Linked DNA regions of Cohaesibacter gelatinilyticus. The protein of the gene in region 1 interacts with the protein of each later gene in a pairwise test. Links are inferred from orthologs where the notes say so. Each region holds a gene or a part of one and is shown in the gene's direction. Other genes may lie near its edges.

Region 1 (3,172 bases):
GTACGGTCATAAAGATACGGTGATTGTCCGCAATTTCCCCTTGCTCGCGCATGGCAGGATGTACCAAACCATCAACTACCGAGCGGAAGGGCGCAATATAGGAAGCACCTTTTAACACTGTTGAACCTCACCTGATTTACGTCCACATTGGAACGTAACTCTCTACGCAATACTGACACAGGTCTCTCATCGCCAACGAGGTATGAGAGGGGATCCTTGTTCAATTCAATTTGCCATGCAGTGTTTTAAGGAACGCTAAAAACTACTCCCTACATTCGGCTTTTTTGCCTAAGCCAAACATTTTTTCACTCAAAAGGGCTGAAAAGCCGGGTTATGGTTAACAGGGAATGTAGAAATTCCATTCCCAATCTGAAAAACATTGTTTTTTCCTTGCCTTAGAGATCGTGTGAGCCTGTGAGCAGGCAAACAGAAGCTGATCCCTTTTTCTTTCACCCTTCTTGGCTCTCTGAGTGACTTCCCGCAGAAACGCCGGATTTCTGCGAGTTTCGAGGTATGGTTAATCAAAGTTTTTTTTAAGCTCCAGATTTGACGCTAATTTGACTCTTTCTCTCAATCTCGCCGTGAGAGGTTGTGATTACAGTGTTTGATAACAACAACGAGCGTCGCAAGAATCACTTCATCAAGAAGGATCACATCAAAATGCGAAGCCGCAATACAGGACGAGTTGACCTACACAAGGTCGGTCAGTGGGAGAAAGGGCGTTATGTTCGGATTTCTAATCAGGGCTGCTTTTTGGCTATCGCTGGTAATCATGATTTTGCCACGCGAACCGGGAACCACCCGTGAGGAAGCAGGGCTTTCGACAATGGAGGCCATAACGGTTGCTCAGGCAACCTTGAATGATTTTACCGGCTTCTGCTCGCGCCAGCCAGATGTCTGTGCAGCAGGAGAAGTCGCATTGGAAACATTTTCCGCCAAAGCCAAGTATGGAGCCAAACAATTGTATGTCTATCTGGACGGACAGGAGAACCAGACAGATCGCGATGAAAATAGCGGTTTGAGGCAAGCTCCGGCTCTCTCAGAGGGACAGGGACTTGATAGACAAGAGCTGACCATGTTGGCACAAGGCAGTGAATAGATCAGTCAGCGTGAGCGACAAGAATTGAACAATTAGAGAAGAAAGAAGAACAAAGTTTTCAACCTAATTCGGGCGTCCAGGTATTTTGCCAGGCCCCGTTTCCCCAGACCGGAGTGAGCGGATCTTGTTTGTCCATCCATAGACAACCACCTCATCACCTATGATCCTTCATTCTGGTCGTACTCGTCCCACTCTCGGGCCTTCCCCGGCGCTGAAGCGACTTTGCCCAGTCACTTCAGCGTTTTTTTTCGTGGTTGGCGCCGATTTCCATGTTTGTCGGTTGCAGCCTGTTTTGTGCTTCTTTAGGGTGCAGCCAGCTAGGAAACCCGGTTCTAACCAGATGATTGCAGGAAGAAGACCATCATGACCCTGACCATTGACGAGATCATAGAGAATTTCTCTTTTATTGATGATTGGGAAGAGCGTTATCGTTATGTGATCGAGCTGGGCCGTGATTTGGAAGAATTGAGCGATGCAGAAAAATCTGACGTCAATAAAGTCCAGGGCTGCGTTTCTCAAGTTTGGCTGGTATCCGAACATCGGGCAGATAAAGGTTCCCCTATTCTGACTTTCCGTGGTGACAGTGATGCCCATATTGTGAAGGGGCTGGTTGCCATTACCTTATCCATTTTCTCTGGACGCTCAGCAATAGATATCCAATCTCTGGACGCAGAAAAGGTATTTGCGCAGATCGGGTTACGAGATCATTTGACCCCTCAGCGCTCCAACGGCCTCACCGCTATGCTGGAGAGAATTAAATCAGACGCTCGTAAAGCGATGTAGGTCCAATTCCAGCGAAGGGGAATAACAGCCAACTTTTGTTTCACTCTCTGGTCATAGATGATCAAGCCCTCAAATAGTGTAGATCACGCTACATTATCTATTTTGATCATCCATAAAAAAAGCGCCGAACAATCCGGTCCGGCGCTTTCTTATTTTCTGTATCGTGAAGTGACTAACTGCGAGCCTTGCGACGACGCTGCTGACCAAGGCCCATTTTCTTGGCCAGGTTGGAGCGCGCTTCGGCATAGCTGGGAGCAACCATGGGGTAATCCGCAGGCAAACCCCATTTTTCACGATATTCCTCAGGGGACAGATCGTAATGGGTGCGCAGATGACGCTTCAAAGATTTGAACTTCTTGCCATCTTCCAGACAGATAATGTAATCGGGAGTAATAGATTTCTTGATTGAAACAGCAGGCTTTGGCGCTTCTACGACTTCTTCTGCTTCTGGCTTGCTGGTTTCTTCAAGTGCCTTATAGATATCACCGATCAGGCCGGACACATCATTCACAGGGACAGCATTGTTGCTCACGTAAGCAGAAACGATATCGGCAGTCAATTCAATAAGAACATTGTTATTCGCATTTTCGGTCATAATTGGTTCTTCTTCCTGATCCTTATGGAAACGGCATCTTCCATATGTCGGCGGGGGTTCCGGGGGAGAGTGCTTTAATTTGATTTGGAAGACGCTAATCTTGTACCCTTCCTAATAGGGTTCCCTCTATACTTCAAGTAAATTAATAAGAACCCTGTGATTTTCCAAAAATTTCCTTAAACGCCAAAATTTTGAAACAAATACATATACAACCTGCTGATTGTCCTTTGACAACAACTGATATCGACAATTTTCCTTTAGTTATCGAACACCAACTTAGCGTTTCATCCAACTATTCCCGCACATCAAAACAGTTTCCATAAAAAAACCCGGCTATTGCCAGGTTTTTATTATTTGAACCATATCTGTAAAATTTACCTAGTCTTTTTGTGCGGAACAATGATCCTTGTATTCATCAATCACCGTTCCTGACCATGGCTTGGTTCCGGTAACATAGGCAGCCCGAGCCAGAAGATGGGCAGCGACCGGGGTCGTCAACAAGAAAAAGACGATGCCTGCCAACGCCCTGGAAACGACACTGAATTCTGAAGAATAGAGTGCCAATGCCAACAGCATCAAACCTGATCCAAGCGTTCCAGCCTTGGAGGCAGCATGCATCCGGGTATAGAGATCAGGGAAACGAACCATACCGATTGCTGCCAGTAAGGCGAAGAGCGCCCCCACAATCAAGATAC
Region 2 (3,184 bases), 800 kb from region 1 along the record:
TCTTCCATGGATGCACTGGAAGGCAAGGTAAGCATCATCCCAGTCGCCAAGGCACTGGAAGAGGGCACCTTCGTTCTGGATGATCCGGAAATTGCTGCCAATGACCATGCATTGAACCTCAATACCGCTTTGTTGCAAGATGGTGTCATCATTGATGTGGCGGATGGTGTCGAAGTCGAGCGTCCAATCGAGATCCTGTCTCTGATGATTGGTGGCGGAATGGCGACCACCCGCAATCGTGTAAGTGTTGGCAAGGGTGCCAAAGCGTTTATTCTCGAGACCTTTGTTGGCGACGAAAATGCCTATCAGGTCAATGAAGCGATTGATTTCCGCATTGCTGATGGTGCAAGCCTTTCTGTCTCCCGTCTGTTGTCGGAAGGCAAGAATGCACTTCATCTTGGATCGACCACTGTCGTTCTGGGTGAAAAATCTCATTTTGAGCATTTCACCATGTCCACTGGTGGTCAGTTCACACGCAACACTGCCTTTGTGAAGTTCACAGGTGAATATAGTGATGCGGAGCTGTTTGGTGCGACCATCATTGGTCGTGATCAGCATAGTGATCAGACATTACTCGTGGATCATGCTGTGCCAAACTGTAATTCCAAGGAACAGTATCGCACTGTGATGGATGACAAGGCGCAGGGTGTTTTCCAGGGCAAGATCTTTGTGCGTCAACCAGCGCAGAAGACCGACGGTCAGATGATGAGCCAGGCTTTGCTGCTCAGCGAAGATGCTGCCTTCTTCAACAAGCCAGAGTTGGAAATCTTTGCTGATGATGTGCAGTGCGCCCATGGTGCGACATGCGGTGAGCTGGATGAAGATCTGCTCTTCTATTTGCGTGCCCGTGGCATTCCTCTGGATCAGGCCAAGAAAATGTTGGTCTTGGCCTTCCTGGCGGAAGCTGTCGAGCATGTATCAAATGAGAGTGTAGTGGAAGCGCTGGAAGGTTTTATCGCCGACTGGTTGGGGCTGGACCACTAATTGTCATTGCTTTGAAGGGGCTGGCTTTGGACAGTCCCTTGAAGTGGTGGGGCAAGGAAATGGCATTATGAATGAGTATTCTGCAAATGTTGTGTCACTGGAGCCGTATGACGTAGAGGCAATTCGGGCTGATTTTCCGATCCTGTCTCGCGAGGTTTATGGCAAGCCTTTGGTTTATCTCGATAATGGTGCATCAGCTCAAAAGCCTCAGGCTGTGATTGATGCAATCAGTGAGTGCTATTCCAATGAATATGCCAATGTGCATCGCGGTCTTCATTATCTGTCCAATACAGCAACGGATCGATTCGAAGCAGCGCGCGAAACTGTTCGCGGTTTCCTGAACGCATCTTCGGTAAATAATATCATTTTCACCCGTTCTTCGACCGAAGCCATCAATCTGGTTGCATCTTCCTATGGTGGCATGGTGTTGGGTGAGGGGGATGAGATCATCCTTTCCATCATGGAGCATCATTCCAATATAGTGCCTTGGAATTATCATCGTGAGCGTTCTGGTGCCGTTATCAAATGGGCGCCGGTAGATGGTGATGGCAATTTTCTGATGGAAGAGTTTGAGGCTCTTCTGACAGATCGTACCAAGATCATCGCCATCACTCAGATGTCCAATGCGCTTGGCACTATCGTTCCGGTGAAGGAAATCATCAAAAAAGCCCACGAGCGTGGTATCAAGGTTCTGATTGATGGCAGCCAGAGTGCTGTTCATATGCCGATTGATGTACAGGATTTGGATGCCGATTTCTTTGTTATGACTGGCCATAAACTCTATGGACCTTCAGGCATTGGTATTCTCTATGGCAAGCACGAGCTGCTGGATGCCATGCCGCCTTACATGGGCGGTGGTGAGATGATCAAGGATGTTACTGTAGACGGTGTGACTTATGGCACAGCGCCTCACAAGTTTGAGGCTGGAACGCCACCAATTGCGCAAGCTATTGGATTGGGTGCTGCGTTGGACTACATGAACAAGATTGGCCGGGATCGTATTGCAGAGCATGAGGAAATGCTGCGTGCCTATGCCCATGAGCGTCTTGGTCAGATCAACAGTCTGCGGATTTTGGGTCAAGCCAAAGAGAAGGGGGCGATTGTTTCTTTTGAAATGGAAGGGGTTCATGCCCATGATATTTCAATGGTTATTGATCGTTCTGGTGTTGCAGTTCGTGCGGGGACGCATTGTGCTCAACCATTGTTGCAGCGCTTCGGTGTGACGTCTACCTGTCGTGCTTCTTTTGGTATGTACAACACTGTGGAAGAAATTGATCGTTTGGCTGAGGCCTTGATCAAGGCTCAGGATTTTTTTGCATAGCCGTTACCGGGTCTGACGGCTTACTGAAAATGCCCTCCATGTTTCGTCTGGGCTGTTTATGGTAAACTGCAAGACACGATCGGCTGGAAAGAGTATGACATGAGTGAGACGACTTCGAATATGGAAGAGATCGAGCCAAATGTGCCCGCTATGGAGCCTGGCTCCAATCTGGCTCCAGAAGAGCTTGAGCGTTTGACGCAAGATATCATTGCGGCGTTGAAGACTGTCTATGATCCAGAAATTCCATCAGATATCTACGAGATCGGCCTGATTTATCGTGTTGATATTGATGATGATCGTAATGTGGAAGTGGATATGACATTGACGGCTCCAGGATGCCCGGTAGCTGGCGAAATGCCGGGTTGGGTGGAGAATGCTGTTAGCTCCGTCGATGGAGTTGGTTTGGTGACAGTGAATATGGTGTTTGATCCACCATGGACGCCGGATCGCATGTCCGAAGAAGCAAAGGTTGCTATCAACTGGTATTGATCCCATATAATGCATAACAGTTGGTCTATGTGATTGTGATTGGTTGAGGGACCGGTACAAATTGTGTAGGAGCAAAGCGAGATTGATCAGGAAGGACGGCTAAATGACTGGACGGTTTCAAGTTCTGTCAATCACGGATGAAGCAGCGGAACGTATTCGCAGCATTGTCGATGGATCAGATGATTCTCTGCAAGGTATTCGCGTCGGCGTAAAGAATGGCGGCTGTGCGGGTATGGAATATGTCTTGGATAAAGTTACAGATCCTGATCCGAAGGATGATCTGGTCGAAGACAAGGGTGTCCGTGTTTATGTGGATCCCAAGGCTGTCTTGTTCCTGTTGGGAACCGAGATGGGTTATGAGGTCACCAAATTTCGCTCTGGTTTCACCTT

The links.
Region 2: the proteins of CRO57_RS03280 (region 1) and CRO57_RS06875 interact in binary tests that used the Escherichia coli proteins (3 or more experiments, as listed by UniProt). The link is inferred for Cohaesibacter gelatinilyticus from one-to-one orthologs.

Annotation. Positions count from the first base shown.
Region 1 is NZ_OBEL01000001.1:732,478-735,649, reverse strand. What follows is about bases 328-3,172. They hold CRO57_RS03280 (SufE family protein), read left to right. Parts: upstream 328-1,462; coding sequence 1,463-1,882; downstream 1,883-3,172. Other genes in these bases: mnhG (monovalent cation/H(+) antiporter subunit G), read right to left, coding at 2,856-3,172; CRO57_RS03275 (Ros/MucR family transcriptional regulator), read right to left, coding at 2,055-2,477; CRO57_RS03285 (DUF5330 domain-containing protein), read left to right, coding at 725-1,099. In the rest of the region: CRO57_RS03290 (sensor histidine kinase), read right to left, coding at 1-118. UniProt on the Escherichia coli protein: Participates in cysteine desulfuration mediated by SufS. Cysteine desulfuration mobilizes sulfur from L-cysteine to yield L-alanine and constitutes an essential step in sulfur metabolism for biosynthesis of a variety of sulfur-containing biomolecules.
Region 2 is NZ_OBEL01000001.1:1,537,078-1,540,261, reverse strand. The notes cover bases 322-3,178. They hold CRO57_RS06875 (cysteine desulfurase), read left to right. Parts: upstream 322-1,051; coding sequence 1,052-2,305; downstream 2,306-3,178. Other genes in these bases: sufA (Fe-S cluster assembly scaffold SufA), read left to right, coding at 2,898-3,178; CRO57_RS06870 (SUF system Fe-S cluster assembly protein), read left to right, coding at 2,426-2,794; sufD (Fe-S cluster assembly protein SufD), read left to right, coding at 322-984. In the rest of the region: more of sufD, read left to right, coding at 1-321; more of sufA, read left to right, coding at 3,179-3,184. UniProt on the Escherichia coli protein: Cysteine desulfurases mobilize the sulfur from L-cysteine to yield L-alanine, an essential step in sulfur metabolism for biosynthesis of a variety of sulfur-containing biomolecules.